One region of the Glaciecola petra genome, then DNA from elsewhere that is predicted to be linked to it. Evidence: predicted binding sites of a transcription regulator. Region 1 holds the regulator's gene; each other region holds the start of a gene.

Region 1 (5,181 bases):
TGACTTTAACTTACCTGTTACCTTAGTATCGAATAGTCAAACACTCGATGGCAAAAAGAAAACCTCTATATTTATTGATAATGTAGTGATTAGACAAGGTAGCTTGGAAATATTGGCACAACGAGTAGAAGCCGATGCGGCCGCCGGTAAAGGCAAAGAAATCATTATGGCCAGCGGCAACCCTGCCAGCTATAAACAACGCTTAGAAGACGGTACTATGGTTGAAGCACGAGCTAACGAAATAGTATACGAAGTCGGAGCTCGTACAATATCACTCAAAGGTGTGGCATCTATTGTACAAAACGAAATTCAGGTTACTGGTGATTCCATCGTTTTTGATATGGCAAAGGAACAAATTCTCGCATCTAGTACAGCAGATAGCAGCGGCCCAGTTACCACTGTACTGAGCCCTGGTGCATTTTCAAATAGTACACCCTCAGATAAAAGTAAAGAGAATGAAAACGAGGAAGACGAATAGTCGTGAACAGTACACTTTGCGCAAAAAACTTAGCAAAATCATATAAATCGAGACAAGTCGTTAGAGACGTTAGTATTGAAGTCTCCACTGGCCAAATTGTTGGTTTACTTGGTCCTAATGGCGCGGGTAAAACAACGACCTTTTATATGATCGTAGGCTTGGTTCCCTTAGACAAAGGTAATATTTTTATAGATCAAATAAATGTGAGCATGCAACCAATGCACGAACGCGCCAGGCAAGGTATTGGTTATTTACCACAAGAAGCATCCATTTTTAGGAAATTGAGTGTTTATGAAAACCTGATGGCTATTTTGCAAACACGCAAAGATATTTCAAATAACCAGAGGGAACAAATAGCCGACGAATTACTCGACGACTTTAATATCAATCATATACGTAATAATTTGGGCATGAGCTTGTCTGGTGGCGAAAGAAGACGGGTGGAAATAGCAAGAGCGCTTGCAGCCAACCCTAAATTTATTTTACTAGACGAACCATTTGCAGGTGTTGACCCAATTTCTGTAAATGATATAAAGAAGATAATATACCAATTAAAAGAGCGCGGTATAGGAGTACTGATCACTGACCATAATGTCAAAGAAACCCTAGATGTATGTGAAACAGCCTATATTGTTAGTCATGGCGAATTAATTGCTTCTGGAAATGCGCAAGAAGTACTATCAAATCAAACAGTAAGAGATGTATACTTAGGTGAGCAATTTTCTTTGTAGTTATTTTGAGTAAACTTTATTCGATTATTTAAATAATCATGCAAAAGAATGGACGGTGTTTGTCGATGTAGTAATTGAGGAACACTTAATATAAGTACATTAAAAGAATATGTTATATTGAGAATAAGCAAGGCGATACGAGACTGTTAAACAAATTAATTTTATAGGTGATTATAGCTAATATGTGTGAATCGTTTGTAGTGATAGGAATGTAATGAAACCTTCTTTACAGCTTAAATTTAGTCAACAGCTAACAATGACGCCACAGTTGCAGCAGGCGATTAAGTTGTTGCAACTCTCCACATTAGACTTACAACAAGAAATTCAAGAAGCCCTCGATTCTAACCCCTTGTTAGAGTCACTCGAAAACGAGAGTCGTGATGACCGCAACCAAAGCGAATCCGATTCTGAAACAGCGGGCGCGTCGGCAAGTGCATCAGAAAATACCGAAACACAAATCAATGGCGAGAAAGATGGCTCTGATCAAATGGACAGTCATGAGGCTTTAGAAAATAAAGAATTGCCCGACGACCTGCCAGTAGATACCTCTTGGGACGAATACCTAGGCTCCAGTTCAGCGCCTACTAAAATGGTGGGCACCAATCCCGATGACGATTTTATTTATCAAGGTGAAACTGTTGAGAGCATTCAAGACCATCTAATGTGGCAAACAGAAATGACCCACTTTAGTGAAACAGATAAATCTATCGCCATCGCTATTATTGATTCAGTGGATGAATCAGGTTACCTGACAGTGAGTGCAGAAGAGATACTAGAGAGCTTAGATGACGCCGAAATTGAACTTGACGAAGTAGAATGCGTGCTCAAACGAATTCAACGTTTTGACCCAGTAGGCGCTGCAGCTCGCTCGGTACAAGAATGCTTGTTAGTACAATTGCAACAGTTTGACGAGAATACACCATGGTTGGAACAAGCACGCTCTTTAATTGAAGAACATAGCGATTTAATTAGCAGCAAAGACTACCGTACGTTGATGCGTAAAACACGGCTTAAAGAAGACCAATTACGCGAAGTCATGCGTTTACTAAAAACCCTAAATCCCCGTCCTGGTAGCGTTGTTTCTGCGAGAGAACCTGAATATGTCATACCCGATGTCAACGTTTACAAGAAAAAAGGAATTTGGACGGTAGAATTAAATAATGAAGCATTGCCGGCTTTATCCGTAAACGAAACTTACGCTCAGTTGTCAAAAACGACAAAAAATCCGAACGATTCTCAATATATCAAGTCTCACTTACAAGAGGCAAAATGGTTTATAAAGAGTTTAGAAAGTCGTAACGAAACATTACTCAAAGTGTCGCATTGTATTGTCGCAAAGCAACGAGAATTTTTTGAGCAAGGTCCAGAAAAAATGCAGCCCATGGTACTCAATGATGTTGCTGAAATGGTAGATATGCACGAGTCGACCATTTCTCGAGTCACCACACAAAAATATATGCATACCCCTAGGGGAATATTTGAGCTGAAATACTTTTTCTCTTCTCATGTGTCAACAGACTCAGGTGAAAACTGTTCGTCTACTGCTATTAGAGCCTTTATTAAGAAAATGGTCGCTGACGAACCATCCCATAAACCATTAAGTGACAGCAAAATTGCACAAATGCTCGCTGAGCAAGGCATAAACGTTGCTAGGCGAACAATTGCAAAATATCGGGAGTCTTTAAACATTCCCCCTTCCAATCAGCGAAAAAGTCTCGTGTAAACGAGCAAAAGAGGATTATTTATATGCAAATTAACCTGACAGGTCATCATGTAGAAATCACCGATTCATTACGCAACTATGTTGATACAAAGTTTGAAAAATTAGAGAGGCACTTTGATCATATCAACAACGTACATGTAATTTTAAACATCGAGAAATTGAGTCAAAAAGCTGAAGCTACAATGCATTTAAACGGTGGTGAAGTTTTCGCCAACAATGAACATACCGATATGTATGCAGCCATTGACGGCTTGATAGACAAGCTAGACCGACAGGTTATTAAGCATAAAGAAAAGTTAAAACGACATTAACTAGAGCGACTCAAATGCCAGCTCTATACTTTTAAGCTCCTTTAAGAATAAACGATATACTAACCATCGTTAAGAAATATCAATGATAATAAACGACATCATTTCACTCGACCGGACTCAATGTTCGGTTGAGTGCAACAGTAAGAAACGCATCTTTGAAATCATTTCTCAAATTGCTGTGAAACAATCTCCTGAATTAGACCAACTTGAAGTGTTAAGTAGCTTAATTAGCCGCGAAAAAATGGGCAGTACTGGCATAGGCAATGGCATCGCGTTACCGCATGGCAGGATAAAAGGCCTGGCCAATATGATAGCTGTAATTGTGACAAGCAATCACCCAATTGAATTTGATGCCATAGATGGTCATCCAGTCGATATCTTCTTTGCTATCTTGGTACCAGACGAGCAAACAGACCAACATTTACAAGCGCTTTCAGGTATCGCGCGCAAATTAAGTAATAAAGATATTGTAAAAGCCATCCGAAAAGCAGAAACTAAAAACCAAATAGTGGCAGCTTTGGCATAATAAACATCATGAAACTGTTAATAATAAGTGGGCGTTCAGGTTCTGGAAAGTCAATCGCTTTAAGAGCTTTAGAAGACTTGAGCTATTATTGTGTTGATAATATTCCGGTTTCACTCTTGCCCACGCTAACACATACAGTAGTTGAACAGCACGAGCTTGTTGCGGTTAGTATTGATGTTAGAAACATGCCCGAAACAGAAAATGAAATTAGTGAGTTACTCGAATATCTCCCTGAATTTTGGGATATCACTATTATATTTTTAGACGCCAGCGATGACGTACTGATTAAGCGTTATAGTGAAACTCGGCGACTACACCCTCTTTTTAAACAAAGTAACTCCTTGATTGATGCTATTAGCGCCGAGCAAGAAATTCTGGTTCCTGTAGCTGAGAAAGCCGACCTTCATATCAATACTGATCAATTATCAGTCCACGATTTAGCCGAACTAGTTAGAGAACGTGTTTTGGGTAAAAAAAGCTCTGATTTGGTCATTGTATTCGAATCATTTGGATTTAAATATGGCCTGCCAAAAGACAGTGACTATGTATTTGATGTCCGCTTTTTGCCCAATCCACATTGGGAACCTGACTTACGCCCTTTAACCGGCTTAGATGGACCCGTCGAGCTATTTTTATCTGGGCAACCCCTGGTAATGAAGCTCATTTGGCAAGTACAAAGCTTTGTCACAACTTGGCTACCACATTTGGAGCGCAATAACAGAAGCTATGTCACTATTGCTATTGGATGTACGGGTGGGCAACATAGGTCAGTTTATGTGGCACAGGCCCTCTATGAAGCTTTTAAAAATAGTCATGGTGATGCACAAGTTAAGCACAGAGAATTAAAACGAATTACACCCAAAATAGAAAACACGCCTAGTACTCAAAATCTGCTTAATGACGATACCACTGTAAGCAATTTTAAACCTATCAATAATAACGACTAAAAATGTGACAAAAAGCGTGAAGATTACTAAAACCTTAACCATTCTCAATAAGCTTGGTTTGCATGCGAGAGCAGCCACTAAACTCGTGGAACTTGCTTCAAAGTATCAAAGTGACATTATTATTTCGCAAGATGACCAAGCAGCACCGGCAAATAGTGTGATTGCTTTATTGATGCTGGGCAGTGGAAAAGGTAAACAAGTAACGGTTGAATGCAGTGGGGTGGATGCTGAAAACGCAATGTCTGAAATCGAAAATCTAATCGCCAATAAATTCGACGAAGGTGAATAAGCCACTGAATTAACAAGAATTCACTGAATTATTGACGACTTAGTGTTATACTATTTAGCCAAATTTCCATGTTTATGGTTACTGTTGGGTTTAATCCAATGTCAGAAATTATCGACAATTCAGATACACAAACACGCTTGTTATCTATCAACAGGTATCTAAACGCTGGTGCATTC
Region 2 (5,181 bases), on a different contig from region 1:
GTTGTTTTTCGACCGGGATAATCTCGATCAATGCTTGGCGTTTATTGTTTGCTTTGACTATATTTGCATTAATGTCAACCATAGAACTGCGGCCATCTGTAAAGCATAATTGAACACTGGACTCTGAAAATTCTTCCCCAGTTAACAATGCTTGAACAAACTGTTCTGAATTAAAGCTGTCTGGTAAAAAAAAGTCATTAAAAGGCCTTTCTTTCATTTGGCTCTTGCCTGTTTCTAGCAAATTTAGAGCGGCATCGTTTACAAAGCTAATTTCAAAGTTTTCATCTATCAGCACCAATGCAGTTCGAATAGAGTTTAAAAATAATTCGTAATGTAGATTGTCAGCAACCAAGGCTAGAACCCCTAAAAGAGTTTTTACTTCACCAATAATTATGCACTTTAATAGTGCAAAGCGCCATAAAGAAGCAATACAGAAAGGTCATTGAATAGAGCTAGTTGCCTATATAATCCAATTCAGCCTACTACTAGGCCTTAAAACTATGGATTATTGCGGCTATTATTAATTAGCACAGATGCTTTGTGTAAATGCAATTCTCTCGCTTCACTAGATGCAATTACCTTGCCCGATGTGCCAATAAATTTAATTGAATATGAGTAGCTTCCTCTGTCCATGTTTACCAAGGTAAATAGACCAGAAGCAGAGCGGTGAGTTTGTTGATTGATAGAGAGTTCAAATAGTCCATTTACTGCTGGAGCAATAGAAGCCGCAATTTTTATGGTGCCATTGTTATTGCGAATGGTAGCATCAGCTTCAGGGCTCACAATACTCAAAGTGTATTGCGCACTCTGCTTTTGGGTCACTTGAACTTGAGGTGTAGGACGCGCGTTATTGCTATTAATCGTACTTGTGTTGACATGTAAAGTGATTTCTATTGCACCCTCTGAAGGTTGATCAGAATAAGTGACGGTGCCATCCGCATGCACAGTTTTATAAATTTTGTTTTCGCCAATAGTTTGGAACGAAAACAATAATATGAAAATTAACATCAGTATGCGCATTTGTAAGACCTACACTTTAAAGCAACCACTTATTCATTGTACGTTATCGGTAGTAAAAAAAAAGCCTGCAGTTAGCAGGCTTAGTATTCAATTGCATAAGTGAATGCTTTGCAGTGTGTATTTACACGCTGTAATACATATCAAATTCAACAGGATGAGTTGTCATGTTGAGTTTTTCAACTTCTTCAGATTTAAGCTCAATATAGGCATCAATCATTTCATCACTCATTACACCACCTGCAGTTAAGAATTCGCGATCATCACTCAAGGCTTCTAACGCTTGCTCTAATGAGCTAGCAACCGTTGGGATTTCTGCAGCTTCTTCTGGCGGTAAGTCATACAAGTCTTTATCGGCTGAATCGCCAGGGTGGATCTTGTTTTTGATACCGTCGATACCAGCCATAAGCATAGCAGCAAAGGCTAAGTAAGGGTTAGCAGTCGGGTCAGGGAAACGTACTTCTATGCGTCGCGCTCTTTCACTCGTAACAAATGGTATACGAATTGAGGCACTACGGTTTCGAGCTGAGTATGCAAGCATTACTGGTGCTTCAAACCCAGGTACCAAACGCTTATAAGAGTTAGTTGAAGCATTCGCAAACGCATTTATTGCGCGAGCGTGCTTAATAATACCACCAATATAATATAAAGCTTCTTCAGACAAACCGGCATATGCGTCACCAGCGAAAACGTTTTTACCGTCTTTGCTAATTGATTGGTGACAGTGCATACCAGAGCCGTTATCACCTACAAGAGGTTTAGGCATGAAGGTGGCTGTTTTTTCGTATGCGTGAGCAACGTTATGAACAACATACTTATATATTTGAATTTCGTCGGCTTTTTTAACTAACGAATTAAATAGGCAAGCGATTTCGTTTTGACCAGCAGTTGCTACTTCGTGGTGATGCGCTTCTACAGTAAGGCCCATTTCTTCCATAACGGTGCACATTGCAGCACGAATGTCATGTGCTGAATCTACTGGAGGAACTGGGAAATATCCGCCTTTAACACCAGGGCGATGACCCATGTTGCCGCCATCGTACTCAGCACCAGAATTCCACTTAGCTTCTTCGGCGTCTATTTTGTAGAAAGAGCCAGCCATGTCGGTGTGAAAACGAACGTCGTCAAACAAGAAAAACTCTGGCTCAGGACCGAAGTAGACAGTGTCACCGATACCCGTAGATTTAAGATATTCTTCAGCACGTTTAGCAACAGAACGAGGGTCGCGAGAATAACCTTGCATTGTTGATGGTTCGAGAATGTCACAACGAATGTTTACTTGGGTTTCTTCTGCAAAAGGGTCTAAAACCGCAGTCTCAGGGTCAGGCATTAAAACCATGTCAGATTCGTTTATGCCTTTCCAGCCTGCAATTGAAGATCCATCAAACATTTTTCCTTCTTCGAAAAAATCTTCATTTACTTGGTGGCAAGGAATAGAAACGTGCTGCTCTTTACCTTTTGTATCTGTAAAGCGCAAATCGACAAATTTTGCTTCACTTTCTTTGATCAGTTCTAGTACTGACTCGTATGACATATCGGCCTCCGGTTTTTATGTCTATAATTGAAAATAAGTATCTCAAATTAGAGTATCATCAAGAGTACGTATTTTCACCTCTCTTTCGATGTTTTATCACTAAAAATTCTTATTATTTATTAACCAAATGCCTAAGCGATAATCATGCCACAATAAGCCTTTACGGCGTCTTGAAAAAACACCTTAAAATACATATAGATATGGCAGTAACCTTTAATCGGGAGCAGACTTGTTGAGCTAACATGGTGCGGCTTTTTGAGAGCCTGCACTAAAATAGTGAAAAGCTGGTGTGGAGTGTAAAATATCTCTCTGTATTCGATGTATTATCGCTTACTTGCTTAAGAATATAGTGTTAATATTTAGACGATTTCTATAAATAACTAAAGGACCAGATCATGAAAAAGGGTTTAATCATATTACTACTTTTGCTAGCCGTTATTGCGGGTGGATCGTATTACTTTTTGAGTAATGCCGGAGGCATCATTAAGGAACAAATAGAAACTCAAGGCAGTAAATTTCTTGGTACATCCGTAAGCGTTTTTAATGTTGATTTAGCATTAACCGAAGGACGCATGACAATAAGTGATTTAGACGTAAAAAACCCTGAGGGCTTTAGTCAGTCTGACGCGTTTAGTCTCGAATCGGTTACCTTAGATTTAGGTGATATTACGGGCGAACCATACACCGTTCAAACAGTGAGCGTTAATGCCCCTGAAATTCTTTATGAAGTAGACGCCAACGGAGGCGGCAACTTATTAGTATTAAAAGATAACTTAATGAAAAATCTACCAACAGGCGAAGCGCCAGTAGAAGAAAAAGCAGGGCCAAACCCACTAGTCATTGTTGAAAACGTAGAAGTAAGCAAAGTACGCTTAAAACTCAATTTTGAGAATTTAGATACAAAAGGCATTGAGCTGCCGGTCGAGCAAAGAGCGTATGAAGTAGAATTGCCCACTTTCAGCGCAGGTTCAATCGGCAAACCTAACGGTTTACCAGCAGACCAAGTGGGTACTGCGATAGTTGACAAAATGCTCGATAACATCATTGCACAAGCAAAAGCTGAAGCTAAAAAACGCGTAAGCGAAGCGGCAAAAGCGAAAGCAAAAGAAAAGTTAGAAGAAGAAAAAGACAAGTTAAAAGATAAAGCGAAGGATAAGTTGAAAGACTTACTCAACGGTTAATCTTTGTAACTAATATCACGATTTAGCTCACAAAAATAAGGTAAAAGGCATAAGGTCATGTTTTGTTAAGCTGACTTACTGCCTTTTATTTTCAGCATTCATGAAAATTTCATTCTGCGATTCTCCTCAATACATGTATAATGCGCGCTCATTTTTTGCACGACATTAAGTTTGTGTGATGGGTTACATTATTTGTCCTCAAATGCAGTTGTTTTTGAGTGCGGTTATATAAATATAGGTTCTAATTTTGTCTAACGATATCAGTAAGTTAAGAAATATAGCGATTATCGCTCACGTCGACCATGGAAAAACAACTTTGGTTGATAAACTATTACAGCAGTCCGGCACTTTGGAAAGTCGCGGTGTCGCAGAAGAGCGTGTAATGGACTCAAATGATATCGAAAAAGAACGTGGCATCACAATTTTAGCTAAAAACACTGCAATTAATTGGAATGGTTATCGAATTAATATTGTTGACACGCCAGGACACGCCGATTTTGGTGGTGAAGTGGAACGTGTGATGTCAATGGCTGATTCGGTATTACTGTTGGTGGATGCACAAGAAGGCCCAATGCCGCAAACTAGGTTTGTCACGCAAAAGGCGTTTGCACAAGGTTTAAAACCCATTGTTGTAATTAACAAAATTGATAAGCCGGGGGCTCGACCAGATTGGGTGATGGACCAGGTTTTCGATTTGTTTGATAACCTAGGCGCGACCGATGACCAACTCGACTTTGAAGTGGTATATGCGTCGGCTCTAAATGGATGGGCATCGAATGAGTCAGGTGTCGAAATGCCTGATATGACCCCTTTGTTTGAGACTATTGTGAAACAAGTAGAAGCTCCGAATGCTGATGCAAACGGTGCCTTTCAAATGCAAATATCGCAACTAGACTATAACTCTTACGTTGGTGTTATCGGCGTTGGCCGCATTACTCGCGGTACTGTAAAATTGAATCAACAGGTTACTATCGTCAATGCTATTGGTGAAAGTCGCAATGGTAAGGTGGGTAAAGTCCTTGGTTATTTAGGTCTAGAAAGACATGATGTAGATTCTGCCGCCGCTGGAGACATCATTGCAATTACAGGCTTAGGTGAGTTAAAAATTTCCGATACTATTTGTGATGTTAACCAAGTAGAAGCCCTTACTCCGCTCTCAGTAGATGAGCCAACGGTAACAATGACTTTTCAAGTGAATACCTCACCATTTGCTGGGAAAGAAGGTAAATACGTGACGTCTCGAAATATTTTGGAGCGTTTACAAACTGAGCTTGTTCACAATGTGGCCCTTCGCGTTGAAGAAACTGCTGATCCAGATAAGTTTAGAGTATCGGGTCGAGGTGAGCTACATTTGGGTATATTAATTGAGAATATGCGCCGTGAAGGTTACGAACTTGCTGTATCGAGACCAGAAGTTATTTTAAAAGAAGAAGATGGTCAGCTGATGGA
Region 3 (5,181 bases), on a different contig from region 1:
CTGGTGAAGTAATATGCCCATATGCTCTGAGATTGGAATGCGCTCATGCCAAGTGTTTTGAAGCTCTGCGCACCATTTTGGATGCAGAATTAATACGTGATTGTCAGCTAAATATTTGACCACCATCTTGCGCTTTAAGCTGCCTAGTTCGGTAGGCGCGTCTTCTTGGATCATAAAACCGCAAGCAGAAAAAAACGGAATGGATGATTCTCTCGCATTACTAACTGCGCGTTCTGCACCCATCTCACGAGCGACGTCTTCTAAGGTATCGATAATTATTTTACCAACGCCTTTTCGACGATAAGTATTGTCTACCGCAATATGCCTAATTTGCGCTTCTTCAGAGGTATTTAAATGTACACGACCACATCCAATGATTTTGTTGTCTGAACCGATAATAATTCTGTGTTCGCTAACACTTTCATATTCGTCCTTTTCAGAACCTTCAGGGTATCCCCAAGGCTCACGCAAGCATAGCCATCGAAAATGATAATAAGCTGCTAATTCTTTTTCAGTTTTTGGCGTAGTGACAGTATACAAAAAAATTCCTAAGATTAGATTTTAAGGTAAAAAGTGGCCGGGCCATCATTTACTAGCGATACCTCCATATTAGCGCCATATTGCCCTTGATGACAGCGTCCAATATTGGTTTGATAATATTCAATAAAATAATGATAGAGCATTTCACCACTTTCATGGGCCGCCGCGTTCGAAAAACCAGGCCTATTCCCTTTTTTTACATCTGCTGCTAGCGTAAACTGCGATACAACTAATAAGTCACCAGCAACATCACTCAGGCTTAAATTCATTTTATCGTTTGCATCTGCGAATATACGAAGCTTACTAACTTTGTTTGCCATTGTTTTAGCATGTGTATTTGTATCCCCTTTTTCAACACCTAAAAGTAATAATATCCCCGAATTTATTTGGCTAATGATAGTGTTATCGACGGATACTTGTGCCGATTTAACCCTCTGAATCAAGCCTATCATGACTCATCCAATAGTTGACTAAAATAGTGTAAGGATTTGTTGAGTGTTTTATTAATACCCGCTTCTGCCATGCTGTGACCTGCATTGTCTACTGCAAATAGCTTGGATTTGGGTAATTGTTTATGCAAGCTGCTTGCCGCTTCAAATTTGCATACCATATCGTAGCGACCATGAACGATATGCATAGGAATATTAGAAATAGCCTTTGTATTATTTAAAATAAAGTTTTCATCAATGAAACAATTATTCATTAAGTAATAACATTCCATCAATGCAAGGGAATATATTTGTGCTTTACTTGCCTGTTGACTGGCGACCAATTTACTAGGTTTTAACCTTGAAATATTTCCTTCCCAATTGAACCAAAGTTGAGCATATTTAATGCGAATTTCTTCATGCTCGCCGGTTAATTTACCAAAAAAATAATTGCATAATTCTTTACTGTTAGTGAAAGTAAAGGATTCGGTAAATTCTGCATATTCTTCACAAAAAACTTGGGCGGCGCCTCCGCTTGGGGATAAAAACCAGTCAGTGTCGGCCTCCCTTGCTAAAAAAATACCTCTTAAAATCATGCCTAAAACACGTTTTGGATGGGCGATCGCATATACCAAACCTAATGTTGAGCCCCACGATCCACCAAATACCAACCATTTATCAATACCAAAAAAGTCTCTAATTAATTCAATATCGCTAAGATGTGCGGCGGTGGTATTATTGTCTAGGCTTGCTGTTGGTAATGAGCGCCCACATCCCCTTTGATCAAAGGCAATAACGCGATAATTAGTGCCAGCAAATAACCATTGATAATGTTGCCCAATGCCTGCTCCAGGACCACCATGAAGAAATAACGCGGGTATACCATCGCTGGGACCTGACTCTTCAACATAAAGTTGATGGCCATCTTGGCTGGTAATTTTATATGACTTTGTTGTTTTGAAACCATCCACTATTTTGAATTTCCTTTTTAGCGAATATTTTGAAACAAATTGCCCCTTGCGGATTACTGCTTTAGACTACATTTATTGGTAAACTAAAGAATGACAACTCTTGCATGATTTGACTTTTTCGTCAAATGCTTGGGCTCAATGTTAAACAAATAAGGGAAACGAAGGTTTATGTCAGGACAAGGTTCAGGTGGGAATGTACTCGCGGCAATATGCAGTTTTTTTATTGTTGGATTAGGGCAATTGGTTCAAGGTCGAATTTTGTCAGCAATAATATTTTTTGTGGTGGTTTATGTCGGCTACGCGTTATTTTGGCTAGTTATCCCTGCGATAATAGGCGCTATAGTGCATTTGTGGTGTATTATTGATGCGGCAAGATTTAAAGGCGAAAGCTCATAAGCTTATGCTTTTATTGATAATAACTATAAGAGGTTAGTATGAAACAGGTATTGGTATTTGGATTTATTTCCTTGTTTGCGTTAACGGGCTGTAAGTCAACCGTACAAGACGCATATTTTAATATGTGGGAAAAAATTGGTTTTGAAAAGCGCGAAATTTTGGTTGATAGAGTAGAAGATGCGCAAGAATCACAGCAAGAAGCGCAAGAACAGTTTGCAAGTGCCTTAGAGGAGTTTAGTACCCTCATCAATTTTGATGGTGGGGAATTAGAAGAGGTCTATGGCTCATTAAATGATCAATTTGAGGCTAGCCAAGAGAGCGCGCAAGATGTTACTGACCGTATAGATAAAGTACAAAATGTGGCTGAATCTCTGTTTAGAGAATGGGCTGAAGAAATAGAGTTAATATCTAATGCCAATTTAAAGCGTGATAGCGCGCGCCAAATGAAAGAAACACAACGCAAGTATGATGGTTTGTTACGCTCTATGCGCAAGGTAGAAGGAAGCATGCAACCGGTACTTACCGCTTTACAAGACAACGTGTTGTACTTAAAACATAACCTAAATGCTAATGCTATTGGCGCTCTGCAGGGAGAACTCTCTACTATTAAACGAGATGTTAACGTGCTACTCAAAGAGATGAACGCAGCCATTTCTCAGTCTGATGAGTTTATAAAGACCCTACAAAGCGAATAGTGCATCATCGTAATATTCACCGCAATGCTTATGATTTTGACGCCTTAATCATTGCGGAACCTCCTCTTGAAGCTTGCTTGACGGTGAATCATGCCGGTCGCAAAACTATCGATTTTGCTAATCCGCTTGCCGTTAAGCTACTAAATAAAGCACTTTTAAAGCATCACTACGGTATTGATTTTTGGGATATCCCCGATGGGTATTTATGCCCGCCTGTGCCTGGAAGGGCTGATTATATTCATGCTCTGGCAGACTTATTAAGCGATAGTGGCGTAATTGATGATAAGAGCACTAAGGCCATTCGTGGATTGGATATTGGAACAGGCGCCAACTTGATTTATCCGATTTTAGGCAGTCAAATATACAATTGGAAGTTTGTTGCAAGCGATATTGATAGAGCGGCACTGCAGTCAGCGAGCTTGTTAGTTGATGCGAACAAAGCCTTATATAAAAAAATAATAGTACGCCCTCAATCAAACAATAAGCACTATTTTAAAACGGTTGTTGCAAGTCAGGATTCGTTTTCGTTCAGTATGTGCAACCCGCCATTTCATGCAAGTGCCGCGGCGGCAAACGAAGGTTCATTAAAGAAAAAGCGCAATTTAGGCAGGCATAAATTAAAGCGAATTAAGTCCCTAGGATTAAATAAAGAAGCGTCTTCACATATCCAAACGTTAAATTTTTCGGGCCAAGCCAAGGAGTTATGGTGCGACGGTGGAGAATTACGTTTTATAAAAAATATGATTTTAGAAAGCCTTGAATTTAAAAAGCAGATCGTGTGGTTTACCAGTTTAATCTCAAACAAGAAACACGTGGCTCCCATTATAAAATATTTGCAGAAAAGCCAAGTTAAAGAACATAGAGTGGTTGAAATGGCGCAAGGTAATAAAATGAGTCGATTTATTGCTTGGCGTTTTTAATACTAAAATATATAAATTGAATCCCCTTGTTGTGTACTATCTGTCTTATACGCGCAAAATATTACTCTATATGGGCAAGAAAAGGTCGAGGAATTCGCTAATGCATTTGTTTGAAAAGTGTCCAAATATTTTACATCAACGAAATTTTTTATTGTAAGCGCATGAAAATAATAGAAATATAAATTGGCCCAATATTTGCTTAATTAAAGATTCTTAAACAAAATGAGTAGTAGAAAATGTTGAAAAAATTATTTTTAAGCGCATCTTTATTTACGAGTCTTGTGTTTGCGGCAAACGCGGCAATCATAACAGTTGAATACGCTGATGCAACTTTCCCCAACGCCAACAATGACTTGGCAGCGTATTGGGCAACAATAAATTCAAGCGATATATCTTCTGATGATATAGCTGTGGCAACGGGCTTATACAAAGGTTCAAGCAACAACAATACAATCTTTAATATGTCGATTGAAGTCAACACAGCGGTTAATACAGTATTTGATTTGTACGCAGGGCTTGATGCTGGCCGTGGCGCTGAAGTCTTTTTAAATGGTTCACTAGTTGTTGACGTTAACGACAACCTTTGGTGGAGCAATAACTGGAATCCTGTGACAAATAGTGCAGAACTAATTAGCGCAACAGGCATGAATTTAAGTACTGGTTATAACATAATCAACGTACTTTGGGCTGAAAACGGAAATAGCGGCGGTAACAGTTTTGAGTTGGCGATCGATGGTGGTCAAAGACAAGCATTATCTTCAACGCAACTTTCAACAGTTTCTGTTCCTGCACCGTCGTCTATTGCTCTTTTAGGTTTAGCGCTTGTTGGCGTTGCATTTACAAGACGCACTAAATAAATCAATACTATGACAGTTCGACTTTCTGATTTAACAGAAAGCACCAAAAAAAAACCAGTTAACACTGGTTTTTTTTTTTACATAAAATTTAGCTTGAATAACGATTGATGTATCTACCTTATGGCATATTAAGTATGCATTCACACTCGCATTTAAAGTTTAACTCTCAGACTCAACATGAGCATGGATAATAGCAATCTCAGAATTTACATTGTAGCTTAGAGTATTACACTCAATAATGCGCTTAGAACAAAGCCAATCAAGCCAAGTAGGGTAACCATTACAGTCCACGTTTTTAAGGTTGTTTTTTCATCCATATTAAACAAACGACTCACTAACCAAAAACCTGAATCATTGAAATGTGACAGCACAGT
Region 4 (5,181 bases), on a different contig from region 1:
AAGACATCCAACAAAGCGCTTTAGCTGAGTATTTTGCAGTTAACACCATATTACCTGCGTTATGGTTAAAGCATTTAGTGAAGTCAGTTAATAAAAATCGAGCATGTTTGATATTCTTTAGTGCCAGGGTAGGTAGCATTAGTGAAAATGGCTTGGGTGGATGGTACGGATATAGAGCCTCTAAAGCAGCGCTAAATATGATAGTAAAAACCGCTAGCATTGAATATAAGCGCCGCACGCCTAATAGCGTGCTTGCCTGCTATCACCCTGGGACGGTAGACACTGAGTTATCAAAACCATTTCAAGCAAACGTAAAGCCCGGTAAACTTTTTACCGCGCAGTATACAGCCGAAAGATTACTAGAACATATTGAACAATTAGACTGTGAACAATCACCGTATTATTTTGATTGGGATGGCCAAAATATACAATACTAAAGATGAGTGGTTTTTAGACTAATCTGCCTAGGATAAATTTTTAAGACAATTTACGTTCACATTGCTAATATATGGTTGAATAAGCATATTCGATAAAGCATTGCTCAGTACATATGCAAAACTGTTCCAGACTAATGCGACTGACCAAAAACAAACAATATGCTCATAATAAAAATAATAAGGAGTTCTCATGGCGGGTTCACGCGAGCAATTTGGCTCAAAAATAGGTTTTATATTGGCAGCAGCAGGTTCTGCAGTTGGTATTGGTAATCTTGTTGGTTTTCCCGTAGGGGCCGCAAAAAATGGCGGTGGTGCGTTTTTATTAATGTACGCAATATTTGTTGTGGCCATTTGTTTACCGGTAATGATTGCTGAAATGTCTGTGGGCAGGGCAAGTCAAAAAGATCCCTTAGGCGCTTACACTAATTTGTCGAAATCGAATCCCTTATGGCGTTTTGCCGGATGGTTGTCGGTTATTACCCCTTTCATGATCGCGGTATTCTATTTAGTGATTACTGTGTGGATATTTGGTTATTTATTTGAATCACTTATAGGCAATTTAGACGAACTTGCAAAACCAGAAACTTTTGGTGGATTTGTTTCTGGAAACAGCTTGTTTGTTTACATGATAGGTGTGCTACTTGTTGTTTATGCAATCTTGCAAGGCGGTGTTAAACAAGGTATTGAAAAGGCCGCAAAAATACTCATGCCGGCTTTATTCGCTATGTTGGTGTTGTTAGTCATTTTCGTGCTGTTTCAAGATAACGCCATGGCTGGCGTTAAATTCTATCTAGTCCCTGACTTTGACAAAATAAACGCAGGTGTCGTGAATGGCGCGCTTTCCCAGGCATTCTTTTCCTTGTCGTTAGGTATGGGAATAATGATTACTTATGGTAGCTATATTAATAAGAAAGCGGATTTACCTGAATCAGCAAAACTAGTTGCTTTAACGGATACAGCCGTTGCTTTTACAGCCGGCTTAATGATATTGCCTGCGATATTTTCGTTTAACCCCGAGGTAAATACTAACGAACTAAGTGAGTCATCGATTTCGATGATATTCTCTTATTTGCCGCAAATCTTTCTAGAGCTACAGTCGAGTATAGGCTATGTTGGCTCAAGTATTGTGGCAAGTCTTTTCTTCTTATTAGTCTTCTTTGCCGCGATCACTTCATTGGTTTCAATTTTTGAAGTGCCGGTATCTAGCTTAATGAGTGAAAAAGGAGTGAGCCGCAAAAGCTCTTTATTTATATGCGGGGCTTTGCTGGTTGTTTTTGCGTTAATGTGTGCATTTTCTTTTGGTTTCTTTGAATTTTTCACAAGCTTTATTAACTATGCTGGCGCCGACAAATCATTTTTTGATGTTGTATATGATGTATTTTACGACACCATATTACCTCTAAATGGCCTTTTGATTTGTATGTTTGTCAGCTATCGTTGGAAGAAGCTTGGTTTTAATGCAGAACTAGAACAAGGTGCTCCAAACTATAAAACGAGCTTGTTAGCAAAATATGTTAATTTTTCTTTAGGGACTTTCATTCCCGGTATATTGGCGCTTATTTTTATCAATACAGTTGCGCTTAAGTACTTTGGGCAAGCTATTATTGGGTAATTATCTAAAGCCCAGTTGATAAGGGTCATATTAGAGCAGCATTTGGCTGCTCTTTTGTGCTAGCCTTGTTTCAGCATTTTATAAGGGCTATTGTAATTAGGCACCAATCCCAGCAAAGAATAAGTATCTGAAGCGTCAATTATTTTTCCTATTTGGCGCTTTTTATTATCTTCTAAAAAACCTGGTATAGGCAAATTTAGCTGTTTGGCGCACCATTCATAGTAGTCTTTTCTTGTAGGATGCTCGGTGGCACTAACATTGAGCGCTTGTCCAGTGCATTTTTGCTCAATAGCCGCAACTATTACTGCAATTACATCATCTAAATGCACTAAATTAACAGGGTCATTGCCTTTTTCAATATTGGTTTTGTGACACAAAGTATAAATTGGATGTCTAAATTTCGGAACTGTCGAGGCAATATCAATTTCTGCAAAATTCTGAGTTGGGCCTACAAGGCCAGCCGGCCTTATAATGGTCGTAGCATTAAAATAGTTGTTTAATAAATAATTTTCTATTTTTGCGTGGGCAACGCCTGATGGCGTATTTGCATCAGCGAGTGAAGTGTTGGTAACAATGCTATGGCTGTTAGAAAACACACCGGTGGTACTGACAAAAACTAGATGCTTACAAGCGTTATCAAAAGCTCGCTGAATCAAGCCTTGCATATTCTTGATGTATAATTCAGCATTAAAGTTTTTTCGACCGGGAGGAATGTTAATAACAACAACTTCTGAAGCCGCTAGGCTCTCGATCATAGGCTTTTCATCTGCATTTTGTTGTGCTTGTGCGTACAAATCAAATCGCTCTATCTTGGAATTTAGCATTTTCGCTATTATTTTTTGTTTATTTGGCGAGCGAACCGTTCCTTTAATGAGGTATTGTTTAGATTGTAGGTGTTTGGTCAAAGGAAAGCCTAACCAGCCTAATCCAATAATACAAATAGAAGACATAAAAAAAGTGACTCTGCGATTTTTGAGTTGGCCGCAGTGTCACTTGTTTTTGTTCATCGGTCAATAAGCATCTTCTGTAAAAAGAAGATATGTCTTTTGTTATGCTTTTTGCTGATGTGTTTCTATCATATTAAGATCCTTAAGACCCTTGATTGATTGAAGTTCGTTTTCAGTGTTATCAATGCGCTGCAGAGTTTCACATAAATCTTTAGCTGTTTCTTCTAACTCTTCAGCAAGCGCCTCTGCTTTGATTTCAATTTCTTCACCTAGTTTTTCCATTCGCTGTTCAAAGTTTGAAAAGTCTGTATCGCCACTTATCATAGCTTTACCTAGAGCCATGAATACTTCTCCCATGGCTGTTGACATGATTTCTTCTTGAATAGCCTCAATCTCTTCATCAATATTTTCGTCAAACCCGAGGTCTTGTTCAAAGTAGGTACTATTAAAAGTGAGTGAGTCTGTATCTTGATAGACATGCTCTTCAATTGCAGTGCTAATTTCTTCTAGTTTACTACCAATCATCCTAGGTAATTCACTATCCTCACCCAATAAACCTGTAAATGCTGCTGTCAAAGCGATATTGGTCACTTCCAAAGCCTCAACGGTAACATTAACTACCATGGGTATGGCTGATTCAACATCTTGGAAATAGCGCTTAGCTAATTGTTGTTGCGATGCATTTAGATTTAGCGATTCTCCGTCAACACTAATGTAGCCGGCTTTATCGAATGTAATAGCTTGCTTGTTTTGCGTCCAAACAGTAAGTTGGTTGTTAGCAAAATTCATCTCAGATTCTATATTTGTATTGCAGTCTGTACTAAAGCCATCGTGAGCAAGAACTGCCGGCGTATATGCAGCTTGTGCGATTGATACTGCGGTTATAAATGAAAGGGTGATCATATTTTTCTGACTCATGTTGACTCCTAATGGGTATTAATATTGTTTATATAAAGCAAGCGCAATGCCAAAAATAAATTCATTTTAAATCAATAGCTTAGTTTTTTATGGTGAGTATGTGAGTCAATCTTACGGAAGTTATTAATTAAGCTGGCGACTAATTGGTCAAATTGACTAACGAATTATTTATCTTATTTTAAGCAGTCATTTATTGATTTAGGCCAAATTAATCTTACAAAATACCTAAGTAGCATAGGTTTGTATAAAACAATAAGGCATAATGTCGACAAATAAGTAGGGTTATAATTTTTTATCTTGGAGAAGCGAATATCATGGCGATATTGATCGAAATAGGCAACATAGTTTTATTTGCTGGGCTGTTGCTTACATTAATTCTAGGCTTATCTTGTATTGTGATGGGCGTTATCAGCACCAAATCAGGTGCTGAAGCAATAAAAGAACGCATTGAGTATGGGTTTTTAGGTGTATCTAGTCTAGCGATTATGGGATTAATAGCATACGCCATTAGTTAATTTTGAGTGTTTAACAATATGCGCGTAATTTAGCCGGTCAAGCCTAACGATATTCATCCTGAGTTACCGCTACGTTTTGGCCTTTATCGTTTGTCACTCGTTGATAAGGGCGTAATTCAAACATTGGTAGTATCGCAAGTAAATGGTCAAAAATTTCTGATTGTATATGTTCATAGGCGACCCAATCTTTGTTGGCACTAAAACAATAAATTTCCAATGGTAAGCCAATTTCACTTGGTTTTAACTGCCTGACCATGCAGGTTAATTCTTTGTTGATGTCGGGGTGCGCACCAATATATGCGCTCACGTAGGCTCTAAATGTCCCAATATTTGTCAGCTTTCTAGAATTCACGAGGTCTTCTGCTTCCTTTTGACAACGTTCGGCATCTTGCTCAAGTTCATTTTCTTTTTTAGCTAAATAGGTTTTTAGTAACTTAAGCTTCCGCCATTTTGACAACATGTCGTTGTTAGCAAAGTTTATTGAACGCATATCAATGTTAATCGCTCTTTTTATTCTTCGGCCACCTGACTCCTGCATTCCCCGCCAATTTTTTACTGCGTCAGAAATTAAAGTATAAGTAGGGATAGTAGAGATTGTCTTATCCCAATTTTGCACTTTAACCACATTTAGGCCGATTTGAGTAATGTCCCCGTCGACACCATATTTAGGTATTTCTATCCAATCACCAGTATTGAACATGCGGTTAGCAGCAATTTGTATACCCGCCACAAAACCGAGTATTGTATCTCTA

Evidence for each region. Region 1 encodes sigma-54, which starts transcription at its own class of promoters, with help from an activator protein. Its sites were predicted from a motif close to GTTGGCACGNNNNTNGNNT; they were not measured.
Region 2: the regulator sigma-54 is predicted to act here: its motif matches at 2,685-2,703, upstream of glnA (glutamate--ammonia ligase).
Region 3: the regulator sigma-54 is predicted to act here: its motif matches at 4,133-4,151, upstream of RM552_RS11340 (CCXG family PEP-CTERM protein).
Region 4: the regulator sigma-54 is predicted to act here: its motif matches at 3,950-3,968, upstream of RM552_RS16875 (DUF2884 family protein).

The regions. Positions count from the first base shown of each region.
Region 1 is NZ_JAVRHX010000004.1:277,360-282,540, forward strand. Features, by position in the region: gene lptA (lipopolysaccharide transport periplasmic protein LptA) at 1-478, shown strand, start outside; gene lptB (LPS export ABC transporter ATP-binding protein) at 481-1,209, shown strand; gene RM552_RS14160 (RNA polymerase factor sigma-54) at 1,424-2,932, shown strand; gene hpf (ribosome hibernation promoting factor) at 2,956-3,243, shown strand; gene ptsN (PTS IIA-like nitrogen regulatory protein PtsN) at 3,326-3,769, shown strand; gene rapZ (RNase adapter RapZ) at 3,778-4,716, shown strand; gene RM552_RS14180 (HPr family phosphocarrier protein) at 4,733-5,005, shown strand; gene mgtE (magnesium transporter) at 5,104-5,181, shown strand, end outside.
Region 2 is NZ_JAVRHX010000001.1:32,361-37,541, forward strand. Features, by position in the region: gene glnL (nitrogen regulation protein NR(II)) at 1-352, opposite strand, end outside; gene RM552_RS00160 (DUF4124 domain-containing protein) at 499-1,020, opposite strand; gene glnA (glutamate--ammonia ligase) at 1,142-2,551, opposite strand; gene RM552_RS00170 (AsmA family protein) at 2,947-3,732, shown strand; gene typA (translational GTPase TypA) at 3,977-5,181, shown strand, end outside.
Region 3 is NZ_JAVRHX010000003.1:131,203-136,383, reverse strand. Features, by position in the region: gene RM552_RS11370 (bifunctional GNAT family N-acetyltransferase/hotdog fold thioesterase) at 1-540, opposite strand, end outside; gene dtd (D-aminoacyl-tRNA deacylase) at 555-992, opposite strand; gene pip (prolyl aminopeptidase) at 989-1,939, opposite strand; gene RM552_RS11355 (hypothetical protein) at 2,108-2,335, shown strand; gene RM552_RS11350 (DUF2959 domain-containing protein) at 2,374-3,030, shown strand; gene rlmF (23S rRNA (adenine(1618)-N(6))-methyltransferase RlmF) at 3,030-3,950, shown strand; gene RM552_RS11340 (CCXG family PEP-CTERM protein) at 4,187-4,807, shown strand; gene RM552_RS11335 (GntP family permease) at 5,026-5,181, opposite strand, start outside.
Region 4 is NZ_JAVRHX010000008.1:21,851-27,031, reverse strand. Features, by position in the region: gene RM552_RS16890 (SDR family NAD(P)-dependent oxidoreductase) at 1-437, shown strand, start outside; gene RM552_RS16885 (sodium-dependent transporter) at 628-2,049, shown strand; gene RM552_RS16880 (NAD-dependent epimerase/dehydratase family protein) at 2,109-2,999, opposite strand; gene RM552_RS16875 (DUF2884 family protein) at 3,099-3,914, opposite strand; gene RM552_RS16870 (hypothetical protein) at 4,229-4,429, shown strand; gene RM552_RS16865 (mechanosensitive ion channel family protein) at 4,473-5,181, opposite strand, start outside.